DNA from 2 places in the Bradyrhizobium sp. BR 10261 genome. Region 1 is predicted to be linked to the other one. Evidence: predicted binding sites of a transcription regulator. Region 1 holds the regulator's gene; the other holds the start of a gene.

The links. The regulator PhoB, encoded in region 1, activates phosphate uptake and scavenging genes when phosphate is short. The targets are predictions, from matches to a motif close to TGTCATNNANCTGTCAT.
Region 2: HYH07_RS14020 (YbhN family protein) is a predicted target of PhoB. The motif match lies at 4,163-4,179, and genes of this name have one in related genera.

The regions. Positions count from the first base shown of each region.
Region 1 covers NZ_JACOFQ010000016.1:100,183-108,168, forward strand. The annotation lists gene pstA (phosphate ABC transporter permease PstA) at 1-237, shown strand, start outside; gene pstB (phosphate ABC transporter ATP-binding protein PstB) at 234-1,055, shown strand; gene phoU (phosphate signaling complex protein PhoU) at 1,067-1,783, shown strand; gene phoB (phosphate regulon transcriptional regulator PhoB) at 1,806-2,519, shown strand; gene HYH07_RS20045 (GcrA family cell cycle regulator) at 2,612-3,124, opposite strand; gene HYH07_RS20050 (aspartate aminotransferase family protein) at 3,591-4,793, shown strand; gene argF (ornithine carbamoyltransferase) at 4,793-5,716, shown strand; gene HYH07_RS20060 (Hsp33 family molecular chaperone) at 5,879-6,898, shown strand; gene apaG (Co2+/Mg2+ efflux protein ApaG) at 7,032-7,424, opposite strand; gene HYH07_RS20070 (OpgC domain-containing protein) at 7,606-7,986, shown strand, end outside.
Region 2 covers NZ_JACOFQ010000010.1:121,420-129,405, forward strand. The annotation lists partial or broken gene HYH07_RS14005 (EAL domain-containing protein) at 1-1,755, opposite strand, end outside; gene HYH07_RS14010 (MFS transporter) at 1,861-3,276, opposite strand; gene HYH07_RS14015 (ferritin-like domain-containing protein) at 3,417-3,923, opposite strand; gene HYH07_RS14020 (YbhN family protein) at 4,351-5,433, shown strand; gene HYH07_RS14025 (hypothetical protein) at 5,544-7,496, shown strand; gene HYH07_RS14030 (MFS transporter) at 7,905-7,986, shown strand, end outside.

The sequences.
Region 1 (7,986 bases):
GCCCGCGTCGCCGGCGAAACCGCGCCGCTGCTCTTCACCGCGCTGTCGAACCAGTTCTTCAGCCTCGGCCTGAACAAGACCATGGCGAACCTGCCCGTCACCATCAACAATTTCGTCCAGAGCCCTTACGCCTATTGGAAGCAGCTCGCCTGGAGCGGTGCGCTGTTGATCACGCTCACCGTGCTTGCCCTGAACATTGGCGCCCGCATCCTCGGTGCCGAGAGGACCGCAAAATGACCGACCTGTCCGTATCCGTGAGCTCCAACGCTCACCTCGCCTCGCAGCAGCCGCTGCCGGAAGCTCCGGCCAAGGTGACGGTGCGCAACCTCAATTTCTATTACGGCGAGCACCAGGCGCTGAAGAACATCAATCTGACGCTCGGTACCAACCGCGTCACCGCCTTCATCGGCCCGTCCGGTTGCGGCAAGTCGACCCTGCTGCGCATCTTCAACCGGATGTATGACCTCTATCCGGGCCAGCGCGTCACCGGTCAGCTGATGCTGGACCAGACCAACATCCTCGACCCCAAGCTGGATCTCAACCTGCTGCGCGCCCGCGTCGGCATGGTGTTCCAGAAGCCGACGCCGTTCCCGATGACGATCTACGAGAACATCGCCTTCGGCATCCGCCTCTATGAGAAGATCTCGAAGTCCGAGATGGACGACCGCGTCGAGAAGGCGCTGCGCGGCGGCGCGCTGTGGAACGAGGTCAAGGACAAGCTCAACGCCTCCGGCCTGTCGCTCTCGGGCGGCCAGCAGCAGCGCCTCTGCATCGCCCGCACCGTCGCGGTGCGGCCTGAAGTGATCCTGTTCGACGAACCCTGCTCGGCGCTCGATCCGATCTCGACCGCCAAGGTCGAGGAGCTGATCCAGGAACTGTCCGAGAACTACACCATCGCGATCGTCACCCACAACATGCAGCAGGCGGCCCGCGTCTCCGACAAGACCGCCTTCATGTATCTGGGCGAGCTGATCGAGTTCGACGACACCAGCAAGATCTTCACGTCGCCGTCGGACCGGCGCACGCAGGATTACATCACCGGCCGGTTCGGCTGAGGAGACAGGACATGGCTTCCGAACATACCGCAAAAGCCTTCGACACCGACCTTCAGGAGCTCACCCGCCTGGTCGCCGAGATGGGCGGCATCGCCGAGCGCATGATCGTCGATTCCGTCGATGCGCTGATCCGCCGCGACGTCGCGCTGGGCCAGCGCGTCGTCACCATCGATGCCGAGCTCGACGCGCTCCAGAAGAAGATCGAGGAGCGCGCCGTGCTGACCATCGCGCGCCGCCAGCCGATGGCGGTGGACTTGCGCGAGATCGTCGGCGCCATGCGGGTTGCGACCGACCTCGAGCGCATCGGCGACCTCGCCAAGAACATGGGCAAGCGCGTCGCGGCGCTGGAGACGGATTTCCATCCGCTCAAGCTGTTCCGCGGCCTCGAGCACATGACAGACCTCGTGCAGCAGCAGGTCAAATCGGTGCTGGACGCCTATGCCGCGCACGATCTGCCGGCGGCGATGGCGGTGTGGAAGGGTGACGAGGAAGTCGATGCCATCTGCACCTCGCTGTTCCGCGAGCTCCTCACCTACATGATGGAGGATCCGCGCAACATCTCGTTCTGCATCCATCTGATGTTCTGCGCCAAGAACATCGAGCGGATCGGCGACCACGCCACCAACATCGCCGAGACCGTATTCTACATGATCGAAGGCCAGGCCATCACCGACAAGCGGCCGAAGGGCGACATGACGACGTTCGCCACGACGGTCCCGAACACCTGATTACGCAAGGAGCGACGAGCCCATGGGCGCACGCATTATGGTGGTTGAGGACGAGGAAGCTCTGACCGAGCTTCTCCGCTACAACCTCGAAGGCGACGGCTATGACGTGGAGACGGTGATGCGCGGCGACGACGCCGACACCCGCCTCAAGGAGCACATCCCCGATCTGATCGTGCTCGACTGGATGTTGCCGGGCCTGTCCGGGATCGAGCTATGCCGCCGGTTGCGGACGCGATCCGACACCAAGCAGCTGCCGATCATCATGCTCACCGCGCGCGGCGAGGAGAGCGAGCGTGTCAGGGGCCTTGCCACCGGCGCCGACGATTACATCGTCAAGCCGTTCTCGGTGCCCGAGCTGCTCGCGCGGGTGAAGGGCCTGCTGCGGCGCGCCAGCCCCGAGCGGCTCGCGACCGTGCTCGCCTTCGGCGACATCGAGCTCGATCGCGAGAAGCGCCGCGTGGCGCGCTCGGGCCGGCCGATCGATCTCGGACCGACCGAATATCGCCTGCTGGAGTTCTTCCTGGAGCATCCCGGCCGGGTGTTCTCGCGCGAGCAGCTACTCGACAGCGTCTGGGGCCGCGACATCTATATCGACGAACGCACCGTCGACGTGCATATCGGCCGCCTGCGCAAGCTGCTCAATCTCGGCCGCGAGCAGGACCCGATCCGCACCGTTCGCGGCGCAGGCTACGCGCTCGACGATCGCTTCGCGAAGGCCGAGCAGACGTCAAGCTAAGCTGCCCGCCAGCAAACAAAAAAAAGCGCGCCAGGTGGCGCGCTTTTTTTCGTCCCGGCCTGTACCGCGACGATGTCGTCTGAACCAAGTACTCAGCGCGTGCCCGGCTTCGCCGGCGCCCGTCGGCGATCCGCCGCCGGCTGATACGCCACGCGCGAGTGCTGGGCGCAGTAGGGCAGGCCGGAGAGCGCCTTGCCGCCGCAGAAGAAGAAATCCGGGCTTGAGGGATCGCCGACCGGCCAGTGGCAGGTGGCCTCGTTCAATTCGAGCAACGAGAGCCGCTGGCTCATCGGCACAACGTTGTCGTAGGTAACAGGTTCAGCCTCGACCTCGACCTCGAAAGCTTGCGCAAGCGCGGTGTTGCCGCGCGCCATGGGGCGGCTCACCCGCATCATGTGCTGCGCGGGACGCGCCTTGCGCGGCCGCGGAGCTGCTGATGAGGGGCTCTTGGCGCGGCCGGACAGGCCGAGCCTGTGCACCTTGCCGATTACGGCGTTGCGGGTCACGTTTCCAAGCTCAGCGGCGATCTGGCTGGCCGAAAGTCCGGCCTCCCAGAGCTTTTTCAGCTGCTCGACGCGATCATCTGACCAGGTCAAAACCGTCATTGCATCCTTTCCTTCGCCGGCGCCAGCCATCTGCGGGGCCTCACGACGAATGCCTAAGCTTCGAAAAACCCGTGCCGCCAGAATCCCTTAAGGCTCGCCGGGCGCACCAGATGCGCCCGAACGTTTACGCCGGTACATGAGGACTTTTGGGATCAGAACCGCTGCACGAGATGTCGTATCTGACAAGCCAAACGCTACAATATGCCGTGACTCACGCGCAAGAGTCCGCCGACTCGCGTCCACATGTTCCGTGGCGAAAATCCCGCAAAATCGCCACCGCAAGACTACGGATTCAGCGTTTCGCGAGGCTTTCCGGGCGGCATTGACACCCGTATTGCCAAGCATAAGATAGTCGCGCGTGCCGCCCTTAAAAGGCGGCACGTTTCGTTTTCCGGGCCAAATGACGCGCTGCGCCATGCGTGTTCAGGCCGTCCGAAACATCCTGATGACCACCAAAGAGATCGTCATGACCAACAGCGCCGCGCCGCATTTGCTCCCCGTTTTCGCCAGGGCCGATATCGGTTTTGAGCGCGGTGAAGGCGTCTGGTTGATCGCAACCAATGGCGATCGCTATCTCGATTTCACCTCGGGCGTTGCGGTCAATGCACTCGGCCATGCCCATCCGGCGCTGGTCAAGGCGCTGCAGGAGCAGGCCACGAAACTCTGGCACATGTCGAACCTGTTCCAGAGCCCTGACGGCGAGAAGCTCGCTGCGCGTCTTTGCAATGAGAGCTTTGCCGACTTCGTGTTCTTCTGTAATTCCGGCGCCGAGGCGCTGGAGGGCGTGATCAAGCTGGTCCGCCATCATCACTTCTCCAAGGGCCATCCGGAGCGCTATCGCATCATCACCTTCGAGGGCGCCTTCCACGGCCGCACGCTCGCGACGCTGGCCGCGACGGGATCGGCAAAATATCTCGAAGGCTTCGGTCCGCCGATGGACGGCTTCGACCAGGTCCCGCATGGCGACATCGAGGCCGTGAAGAAGGCGATCGGTCCACATACCGCCGGCATCCTGATCGAGCCGATCCAGGGCGAGGGCGGTGTGCGTCCGGCGACATCAGCCTTCCTCAAGGCGCTCCGCCAGCTCTGCGACGAGAAAGGCTTGCTGCTGGCCTTCGACGAGGTGCAGACCGGCATGGGCCGCACCGGCGATCTCTTCGCCCATCGCCGCACCGGCGTCACACCCGACGTGATGTCGCTGGCGAAAGCGCTCGGCGGCGGTTTTCCGATCGGTGCGATCCTGGCGACTGCAGATGCGGCCGCCGGCATGGGCCCCGGCTCGCACGGCTCGACCTTCGGCGGCAATCCGCTGGCGATCGCGGCCGCGAACGCCGTGCTCGACGTCATGCTCAAGCCCGGCTTCTTCGACCACGTGCAGAAGATGTCGCTGCTGCTCAAGCAGAAGCTCGCCTCCGTGATCGACCGTCACCCCGATATCGTCAGCGAAATCCGCGGCGAGGGGCTCTTGATCGGCATCAAGGCCGTGGTGCCATCGGGTGATCTGGTCGCAGCCTTGCGCAACGAGAAGCTGCTCACCGTCGGCGCCGGCGACAATGTCGTGCGCTTCCTGCCGCCCTTGATCGTCACCGAGGCGGAAATCGAGGACAGCATCGTCAGGCTCGAACGCGCCTGCACGGCGCTGTCAGGCAACAAGCGGGCGGCAAGCTGATGAGCAAGGCACCCAAGCACTTCCTCGATATCAACGAGCTGCCGCTGTCGGAGCTCAAGAGCATGCTCGCGGCCTCCTCCGCCATGAAGGCGAAGCAGAAGGCGCATCAGCCGGTGCGTCCGCTCGAGGGCAAGACGCTGGCCATGATCTTCGAGCGTCCGTCGACCCGCACGCGCGTCTCGTTCGACGTCGCCATGCGCCAGCTCGGCGGCGAGCCCATCATGCTCACCGGTGCCGAGATGCAGCTCGGCCGCGGCGAGACCATTGCCGATACCGCGCGCGTGCTGTCGCGCTATGTCGACGCCATCATGATCCGCATCCTCAACCATGAGGCGCTGCTGGAGCTCGCGGCGAATGCCACCGTTCCTGTGATCAATGGCCTGACGCGGCGTTCGCATCCGTGTCAGGTGATGGCCGACCTCATGACCTATGAGGAGCATCGCGGCCCGATCGAGGGCCGCACCGTGGCCTGGACCGGCGACGACAACAACGTGCTGGCGTCCTGGGCGCATGCCGCCGAACGCTTCAAGTTCAAGCTCAACGTCGCAACGCCGCCGGAGCTTGCCCCGAAGAAGGTGATGCGCGACTGGATCAAGGCGACGGACGCGCCGATCGTGCTCGGCACCGATCCCGAGGCCGCCGTGAAGGGCGCAGATTGCGTTGTCACCGACACCTGGGTGTCGATGGGCGACAAGGAGGGCGAGCACCGTCACAACGTGCTCAAGCCCTACCAGGTCAATGCCAAGCTGATGTCGCTGGCCAAACCCGATGCGCTGTTCATGCACTGCCTGCCCGCCCATCGCGGCGAGGAGGTGACCGACGAGGTGATCGACGGCCCGCAGTCAGTCGTGTTCGACGAGGCCGAAAACCGCCTGCACGCGCAGAAGGGCATTCTGGCCTGGTGTTTTGACGCGGTGAAGTAGGCTCACTTGTAGCCCGGATGGAGCGCAGCGAAATCCGGGGTTCTTAACGCGGAAAGGCTTCCCCGGATTGCGCTGCGCTCCATCCGGGCTACGCCGCCCGCCATTCTGAGCACGGAATGCGGGGGGCTTCCATTTCCGCCCTCCGACCCCAGATAAAGCGCCATGGTTTCCCAATCCCCCGACATGAAAACCAGGCCCGAAAGCCCGGTTCGCGCGCCTTCCGCAGTTCCCGTCGATGACGCCGTGCTGCCCTACGAGGTCGATGCGCTCGATGTGCGCGGCCGTCTGGTGCGGCTTGGCCCGGCGCTCGACGACATCCTGACCAAGCATGATTATCCCGCACCGGTCGGCAAGTTGCTCGGCGAAGCCATCGTGCTGACGACGCTGCTCGGCTCGGCGCTCAAATTCGAGGGCCGCTTCATCCTGCAGGCCCAGACCGACGGGCCGGTGTCGTTCCTGGTGGTCGACTATCAGGCGCCCGATCGCCTGCGCGCCTATGCGCGCTTCGATGCCGAGCGCCTCGGTGATGCCAAGAACGCTGGAATGAATTCCGGCACGCTGCTCGGCCGCGGTCATCTCGCCATGACCATCGACCAGGGGCCCGATATGAGCCGTTACCAGGGCCTGGTCGCGCTCGACGGCGGCAGCCTGGAAGACGCCGCCCACGAATATTTCCTGCGCTCCGAGCAGATCCCGACGCGCGTGCGCCTTGCGGTCGGCGAGGAGTGGCGCTCGAGCGACGGCGGCAAGCACCGCTGGCGCGCCGGCGGCATGCTGATGCAATTTTTGCCAAAGGCGCCGGAGCGCGCGCGGCAGGCCGATCTGCATCCCGGCGATGCGCCCGAGGGCCTTGAGGCTCACAGCGTCGCCGAAGACGATGCCTGGGTCGAGGCGCGCTCGCTGATCGAGACAGTCGAGGACGTCGAGTTGATCGATCCCGATCTCTCCGGTGAGCGGCTGCTCTACCGCCTCTTCCACGAGCGCGGCGTGCGCGTGTTCAACCCGCTGGTCCTGAAAGCGCAATGCTCCTGCTCGCGCAACGCGGTCGCGTCCATGCTGAAGAGCTTCTCGCCTGACGATCGCAGCGCCATGGTCAAGGACGACAAGGTCGTCGTGACCTGCGAGTTCTGTAGCTCGGTGTACGAATTCACGCCGGATGAAGCGGGCGTCGAGGACGCGTAGGCGCCAGCATTGTAGGGTGGATTAGCGAAGGGTAATCCACCTCTTTTGTCTCTGCGGAAACAGCCAGTGGTGGATTACGCCTTCGGCTAATCCACCCTACGGCACTCTCACCTACCGGCACGGTCACCCGCCTCTAATTCAACACCCGCTTGTTGTCAGGGCTGTCCAGCGAGAACGTCGGCACGTCGATCTCGAAGCGCTCGCCGGTTTCGCTGACCATCAGGTAGCGGCCGGTCATGAAGCCGGAGGCGGTGGAGAGTGGCACGCCCGAGGTGTATTCGAAGCGTTCGCCGGGGGCGAGCACGGGCTGCTCGCCGATCACGCCCTCGCCCTTGACCTCCTGCTGCCGCCCGGTGGCATCGGTGATGATCCAGTGCCGCGTCTTGAGCTGCACGGTCTCGTCGCCCGAATTGGTGATCACGATGGTGTAGGACCAAAAATACCGCGAGCGGTCGGCCGAGGACTGTTCCGGAACAAAGTTCGGCTCGACGGTCACTTCGATCTGGCGGGTCACGGCGCGGTACATGGCTGGCATCATAACGAAAACCCGGCCAGGAACCAAACGCCGCAGGCGGCCTTGGCGACATCGTCCCGCCCGAATTCACGAAGAAGTACACCCCAGATGTGATCCGGCCGCTTTGCGAGGCGGCGACCGGACCGGTACACTCCTGAAACGTCGCGATTTGCGGAAGGGTTTTTGGGCCCCCATGACCATTGCCGATCAAGTGACGGGATCGACGATCGCGGGAACCGCAGGCGCCAAGCCCGCGGAGGCCAAACCGGTCGACGCGAAGCCGCGCGTCGCCGCGCCGGCCATCACGCTGCCTGCCATCGGCGAGCGCGAGCTCAGGCTCGATCTGTTCCGCGGCCTCGCGCTGTGGCTGATCTTCATCGACCATCTGCCGCCCAATCTGCTGACCTGGTTCACGATACGCAATTACGGCTTCAGCGACGCCACCGAGATCTTCATCTTCATCTCGGGCTACACCGCAGCCTTCGTCTACGGCCGCGCGATGCTGGAGAGCGGTGTCGTCATCGCCACGGCGCGCGTCCTGCGGCGGGTCTGGCAAATCTATGTCGCCCACGTC
Region 2 (7,986 bases), on a different contig from region 1:
GATTCCAACGCAACAGCGCTTCGAAGGCGACAACGCGATCGCTGACGACATCGCGGATCGGCTGATAATACGGCTGGAACTCATCGCGCTGCAGCGCCGCGCGCATATCCATGTCCAGCAGGCGCCGGGCCTGCGCGCGCGCATCCATACCGGTTTCGAAGAAGCGATAGGTGCCGCGGCCGTCGGCCTTGGCGCGATATAGCGCCAGGTCGGCGTTTTTCAGCAGCTCATCCGGATTGCTGCCGTCCTGCGGCGACAATGAGATGCCGATCGAGACGCCGATCACGATCTGATGGTCTTCGATCTCGTAGGGCGCAGAGATCACCCCGACGATGCGTCCGGCGAGTGACCGCGCGGCAGCCTCCTCCGATCGGCCGATCTGGACCACGGCGAACTCGTCGCCGCCGAGACGGGCCACGGTGTCGTGCTCGCCGACCGTCGCCTTCAGCCTTTGGCCGACTTGCTTCAGCAGCGCATCGCCGATGGGATGGCCGAGCGAATCGTTGATGTCCTTGAAGTGATCGAGGTCGAGACAGAACACCGCGAGCTGGTCATTCGCGGCCGCCCGGCGCAGTCCCTGCTCGAGCTGCTCGTGGAACAGCACGCGGTTCGGCAGATTGGTCAGCGCGTCATGACGCGCCATGTGGGAGATCTTGGCCTGCGCGTCCAGCCATTCGGTGATGTCCTCGAAGGTTGCGACCCAACCGCCGCCCCGCATCGGCTGGTTGACGACGCGGATCGAGCGCTCGAACCGGCGAACGACATCCGTCGTTGTACGTCCCTCCCGGGCATCCTCGACGAGGCGCGCGAAGAATTGTTCGGCATCACCGTTCCACTGGCCCTTGGCCGCCTCCTCGCGGAGAATATCGAGCAGGAGGCGGCCGGTCAGCTGCATGTCGGAGCGGCGGAGCATCGCCGCGTAACGTTCGTTGAAGAGGATGATCTTGCCTTCGGCATCGAACATGCACAGTCCCTGCGACATGTTCTCGAGCGCCGTGTCGAGCACGATCTGCTGGCGCCCGATCTCGCCCTTGGCGCGACGGTCGAGCACGGCGGCCGTGAGCGCGATAGCGATGATGGCAACGGTCGCGCTGGCGGTCAGGATGGACAACGACGCCGGCGGGATCGCAAGACCGCTGATTGCGAGCGCCGGATCGGGCGTCAACTGCAGTGCGCCCATCGCGGTGAAATGGTGTGTGACGATGGCAGCGGTGAGCAGGATCGTGGCGCCCAACGCACTGGACAGGCTGTCGCTCCGCCCCGCGACGAACAGGGCGGACGATCCAAAGACGATGCTCAGCAGAATCGATACCGCGACGGTGCCGGCGGTCCAACCGACATGGGCAGGAATCTCGAACGCCATCATGCCGGTGTAATGCATGGCTGCCACGCCGCCACCCACGACAGCGCCGCCAAGCGCGACCAGAGCTCCGCGCCTGGTCGAAACCGAAATACTGAGACCGATGAAGGTGACCGCAATCGCAAAGACCAGCGAAAGGATCGTCACCGGGATGTTGTAGGCGCCACCGGCACCGGGCCCGTAGGCCTGCATCGCGATGAAATGGGTTGCCCAGATGCCGCAACCGGCAACGATGGCATCGAGCGTGATCCATACGAGGCGGGCACGCCATTTGCCGCTCGCGCCCGATGAAACAGACTGATTGCCGCCGCGCTTGCCAGCAGGCACACGGCGCCGCCGAGTGCGACCAGCCGCCAATCATGCTGGTCCGTGAGACAAAACAGAACTTGATACATCGCCGGCCCCTGTTCCATCAGGCACTAGAGCCGGCAGAGATGGACAGTCGGTAACCGGCGCGGCGCCGGTTGCCGGATTGGTGAACAGAGAATGTGTGTGGCCGCTCACATTTCTCGCCCCTGCGCGATGACGCCAAGGCCGATCACGCAGGCGGCCAGCAGCAGCACCGCAGCCGATATCATTAGCGATTGGTGAAGGCCGGTCATGAACGCGCGATCGGACGCCACCAGCGAGCCGAACAGTGCAACGCCGAGGACGCTGCCGGTTTGCCGTGTCGCGTTGAGGACGCCCGCAGCGACACCCGAGCGCGCCTTCTCGACGCTGCCGAGCAAGGTCGAGGTCAGCGGCGGCACCAGGAGGCCAAGCCCGCCGCTGATCGCGATCATCTGCACGAAGATCGCAGGGTAGCTCGTTCCGGCCTCGATCCAAACCAGGCCAAGACAGCCGAGCGCAGAGATGCAGGCACCTGCCACGATGGTCGGGCACGGGCCGATACGTTCGGCCAGGCGCGGCGCCAGCAGATTGACCGGGAGCACCGCTCCCATCATCGGCACGAAGGCGAGCCCGGTCCACCACGCTGACAGACCGTTGATCCGCTGGAAGTAGAGGCTCAGCACGAAGATCAGACCATAGATCGCGACGTTGACAAGCAGGCCAACGATCGTGGTCAGGCTGAACAGCCGATGACTGAACAGAGACAGTGGCAGCATTGGCTGCTCGGTGCTGGCCTCGCGCCAGACAAACAGCGCTGCGAAGACGACGGAAGTGACGAAGGCGGCGATCACCGCCGGATGGCCCCATCCAAGCGCGCCAGCCTCGATGATTGCACCGGCGAGCGCGCCCAAGGCTCCGATCGCAGCAAGCTGACCGGGCAGATCGATCTCGCGTGAGCGCGCCCGCGTGGTCTCGGTCGCATAACGCCAGCTCAGCCACAGGCCTGCAAGGCCGATCGGCAGATTGACGAGGAAGATCGCGCGCCACCCGACCAGCGTGATCAGCGCGCCACCGACGAAGGGACCGGCCGTCAGCGCCAGGCTCGCACCTGCCGCCCAGACCGCAACGGCCCGACCGCGCGCAAGATCGTCCGTATAAGCGTGATTGAGCAGCGCCAGCGAATTCGGCACCAGGATGGCCGCCGCCAGTCCCTGCACCAGTCGCGCGCCGATCAGCACGATGGCGTTGGGCGACAGCGCACAGGCCAGCGAAGCGGCCGTGAAGATCGCGAACCCCGCGATGAAGATGCGCTTGGCGCCGATGCGATCGCCGAGTGCGCCTGATGTCAGGATGAAGGCGGCAAAAGCGATGGTGTAGGCGCTGACCACCCATTGCAGCTCCGCGACGCCGCCGCCGAGCGCCTTGCCCATGGCGTCGAGCGCCGTGTTGACGATGGTGACGTCGAGCTGCACGACGCCATAGCCGAGGCTCATCGCAGCCAGCGTCAGCGAGGTTGCAAGGCGCGATGCGGTGCGCGGGGCACAACCCGCGTCGAAGGTTTCACATTTGACGGTGTTGGCTCGCATGCTGCCATCTCGGTTGCAGCCCCATGCGAACTCTACGCCGTGCTCCCGCAATCATGTTTCGACAACGACCGAATGATGGGTACCCGAAACGCAAGCGCCGCGCGGAAGAACCGCGCGGCGCTCTTGAGGGCTACTCGGGCTTAGCTCGCCGCCCGCAAGTTCACCTTGCTCTCGGCCAGCGTGGTCAGTTTTTTGTCGGTTGCCTTCTCTTCCTCGAGCGTCTTGGCAAGCACGGCGGCGCAGTCGCTGCGGCCGAGCTGCTTGGCCCAGGCGATCAAACTGCCATAGCGGACGATCTCGTAATGCTCGGCGGCTTGTGCCGCGTTGATCAGGGCTGCATCGAGCACCGCCTTGTCGGCGACCTCGCCCGCGGTTTCCTCCGCTTCTTCGATGATACCGTCGATGGCCGGGCAATCGACCGCCTTCACCGAAACGCCGTGCATCTTGAACACTTCCTCGAGCCGTGTGACGTGCTGCCTGGTTTCTTCAAGGTGCGTCAAAAAGCCCTGCTTCAGCTGCGGATCTGTGGCCTTATCTGCCATTTTCGGCAGCGCTTTGGTGAGTTGCTGCTCGGCGTAATAGATGTCCTGCAGCTGATGCACGAACAGGTCGTTCATGGTCTTGATGTCTTTGGTGAACAGTCCCATCGTTCCAATCCTCGAGAAGTCTTGGGGAACACGACAGCGTCGACTTGAACAAAAGCCGCGATTTCGCCGTGTTCGATTGCTGATGGAGCCCTAACCGGTGCGCAGCGCCGTCGTTCCAAAAAAGTCTGCGTCGTTTTGCGCCGGAACAATGCTTGCGAGCGCAGGATTTGGGACCATTTGCAAACACGGGGCACAGTCGAGGCGTGGCCCTCGACTCATATGCCTAACGCGCCGGCCATGTGAACCACGTATGACAAAACGGCGGGTCCGGCCCAGAACCTGTCGTTGTCAAGGGCTGCACAAGTCGGTGTTTTTGCCTTAAATGAGTTACATCATGCCTAGTGATCCACGCCCGCCTCGGGCGAGTGATCGCAGCCGACCGGCCAGTGTCTGGCCCGGCCGGCCTTGCCCCCCGCCGGGAGGATGAATGCACGGACTGCTGCCCGCGCTGAAACGCGGCTTCAAGAGATGGATCGGCTGGCGACGGCTGGGGATTGCCGCGAGCGTGATGATCATCGCCTTCGCGGTTACGACGCTCGTGCGGACCCTCAAGGGCATCGATACCGGCGTCATCCTGACCGCATTGGCCGATATTCCCCGCGGACATATCGGGCTCGCCGCGATCTGCGTTTTCTTCGCGTTCTGTACGCTGACCTTCTACGACTTTTTTGCACTGCGAACGATTGGCAAGAAACACGTGCCGTATCGCATCGCAGCGCTGTCGAGCTTTACGTCCTATTCGATCGGCCACAACATTGGTGCCACGGTATTTACGGGCGGTGCGATCCGCTTCCGAATTTATTCGGATTACGGGCTGAACGCGATCGACGTCGCCAAGATCTGCTTCCTCTCCGGCCTGACCTTCTGGCTCGGTAACATTTTTGTGCTGTCGATCGGCATGGCCATCCATCCGGATGCGGCGTCCTACATGGACCAGCTGCCATCGTCGATCAACCGGCTGATCGCGTGCGGCGGCCTCGCCTCGATCGCCGCCTATCTGATCTGGCTCAGCATGGGCGAGAAACGCCGCGAACTCGGCCAGAAGGGCTGGAAGGTGGTGCTGCCGTCGGCGCCGCTGACGCTGGTCCAGATCCTGATCGGCGTGGTCGATCTCGGCTTCTGTGCCTTCGCAATGTACCTGCTGATTCCGGCTGATCCGCCGATCGACTTCCTGTCGCTCGCGGTGGTGTTCATCCTGGCGACGCTGCTGGGCTTCGCCAGCCACGCACCCGGCTCGATCGGCGTGTTCGACGCCGCCATGCTGGTGGCGCTGCCCGAATTCGGCCGCGAGCAACTGCTCGCGACCCTGCTGGTCTTCCGTATCCTTTATTTCGTGATCCCGTTCGGTCTCGCCATTTCCATTATGGGCACAAGGGAGCTCTGGATGAACGTGGTGCGGCCTTGGCAGGAACGGCGACGACTGGCGGAAGCTTGCGCTCAGGCCAACCTGCCGAAGGAGGTGACGCCGATGGAGCGCGAACGGTTGGTGCGCCAGGCCAGCAAACGGTAAAGTCGGCCAGCGGCCGCGCGGAAGCCCGCAAAGGCCGCAGCGAGAGGATTGCCGGCCAGGGGCTATGCTCTCTTATTTCCGCCTCAACTTTGCCGTTGAAGACGCGGGCCATGATCCCAGTTTCCCCTCGCCGTTTTCTTGCGGGTGCCCTGCTTTTGGCCGGGCTCCTCACCGTTCTGCCGCTTCAGCGCGTCCTCGCGCAGGATGCCGGCGCCATGCAGATCAATTGGGAGGTCCGCAACCGCTTCCGACTGTTCCGCGAGGAACGCGACTTCCTACTGCATGTCGAAAATGCCCGTAACCGCAGCATTCTCGCCGCCGAGCAGTCGCTGGAGCTGCAAAGCGAAGGCCGTGGCTGGGCCCGCAACATGGTCAATCGGCTCTGCATCGATCTGCAGGGCCGGGTCAACCAGCCCTGCACCCGTGACAACGTCAAAGAGAACTACCTCACCCCGGTCGACCACCCCATCACCGTGCGCCTGGCCGGCGCGGTGCCGGTCGGCGCCACCTGCGCCTGGTCGTTCGACGACGGTGACGGGCCGCAATCCTCCACCTTCGACTGCGCCGAACCGGTCAATCTGCGGGTCCGCTACGGCAAGCAGACGGTCGCAACCGTCGACGTCTCTTCCGGCTCCGATCCGACCCGGCGCCTTCAGACCGAGATCCAAGTCCGCGACATCTTCATCGCCGGCCTTGGCGACAGCATCGCCTCCGGCGAGGGCAATCCGGACCGGGCGCTGGCGCTGGCGGACGAGGGCTTCTGCTTCCGCTCCTATCTCGGCACGGGCGTCGGACAATATTACCGGCCGAGCCGCGCCGGCTTCAAGGGCGGACGCGCCTGCGAGGCGCCGGATACGCTCGCCAACTGGCAGCACTATGGTGCGCTCTGGTTCAACTCGCCGTGCCACCGCTCGCTCTACAGCTACCAGGCCCGCACCGCGCTCGCGCTGGCGGTGCGCTACACCCATATCGCCGTCACCTATCTGCCGCTCGCCTGCACCGGCGCCAGCATCAGCGACGGGCTGCTCGGCTCCCAACGCGCCCGCGAGTGCCCGCCCGGCAAGTCGGGCGTCTGCAACACCAGCGTGAATGCGCAGGTCGCCGAATTGCGCGAGGCACTGACCGCCGCGAAGAAGCGTCAGCCGGATCGCAATCTCGATCTGGTGCTGCTCTCGATCGGCGCCAACGACGTCTACTTCTCCGGCCTGGTCGCCGACGTCATCGTCGACACCGCGACCGAACGTGCACTGTTCCGCCGCTCCGGCGTGATGGCGAGCGTCGACGATTCCCGTGACGCGCTCCAGCGCGAGCTGCCGCAGAATTTCGTCCGCTTACGCGAGGCGCTGAAGCCGCTGCTTGGCGGCGATCTCTCGCACGTGGTCTATGTCTCCTACGCCAATCCGGCGCTTGCCGACGGCGGCGTGCCCTGTCGCGGCGGCCGCAGCGGCTTCGACATCCACCCCGCTTTCAGCGCCGATCCGCAGCGCCTCGCCCGCGTCTCGACCTTCGTCGACACCGAGTTCCTGCCGCAGTTGAAGGGGCTGGCCACCTGCACGCAGGGTGCGCTGTGCCGCGATCCCGAGGCCGACCGGATGACCTTTGTCGATTCCCACCAGGCCGCGTTTGCCGATCACGGCTTCTGCGCGCATGCCGGAGGCGATCCCGAATTCGACCGCACCTGCTTTGCCGAGAACGGACAGAGCTTCAATCCGGACATCGTGTCGGCGGCGAGCCAGCCGATGCTGTGCGGCCGCGGCGCCTCGGAGTATCGCGCCTATCTACCGCGCGCGCGCTGGATCCGCGATGCCAATGACAGCTATTTCGCAGCGATGACCTATCCGCAGGGATTGCCGGCGGCGAGCCAGCCGAATGACATTCACGACGCGACCTGGGGCGTGCTCTCGGCGGTTTACGGCGGCGCCGTGCATCCGAGCGCCGAAGGCCACGCCGCGATGGCGGATGCCACGCTGCCCGCCGCAAGCGCCGTGCTTGGTCTGGACGCGGTGCCGCCGGGTGTCACGCGCGGATTGCTGCCGCCGCTGCTGGGCGGCACGCGGCAGTAGAAGCAAAGCAATCTCCCACCGCGCCGTGGTGCGAACTCGCGCTCTCCACATGCTCTCCACATGCGCGCTATCATCGCCCCGCAGGCGGGCGATCCAGTACTCCACGAGCCGCGTCGTACTGGATTCCCCGCCTGCCGCCTACGCTACAGCTTCGGCGCCCCTGAACCTCAACCCCGGCGAAGCCCTGGCGTAGCCGGGTCGCGGGGAACGACAGTGGTGTGCGTGGAGAAAGCTCGTCACCCTCAACATCGCGCCGGCATTTTCGCAGTTTCACGATCGTCTCCACTCCCTGCCGTTCCATCAATTCAAAACCGGCATCAATCGATACCCCCTTCAACTTGGACACTTTCCCACGCGCGCCTCTAGGAGTCGCCGTGAGGAAACATTTCAAGTTCTAAGGAGCGCCTGATGAGCGCAGTGGTGTCCGCAACGGACGTGAAGAGGTCTCGCGTCAGGCTGTTCATCGTGACCATGCTGTTCCTGGTCACCA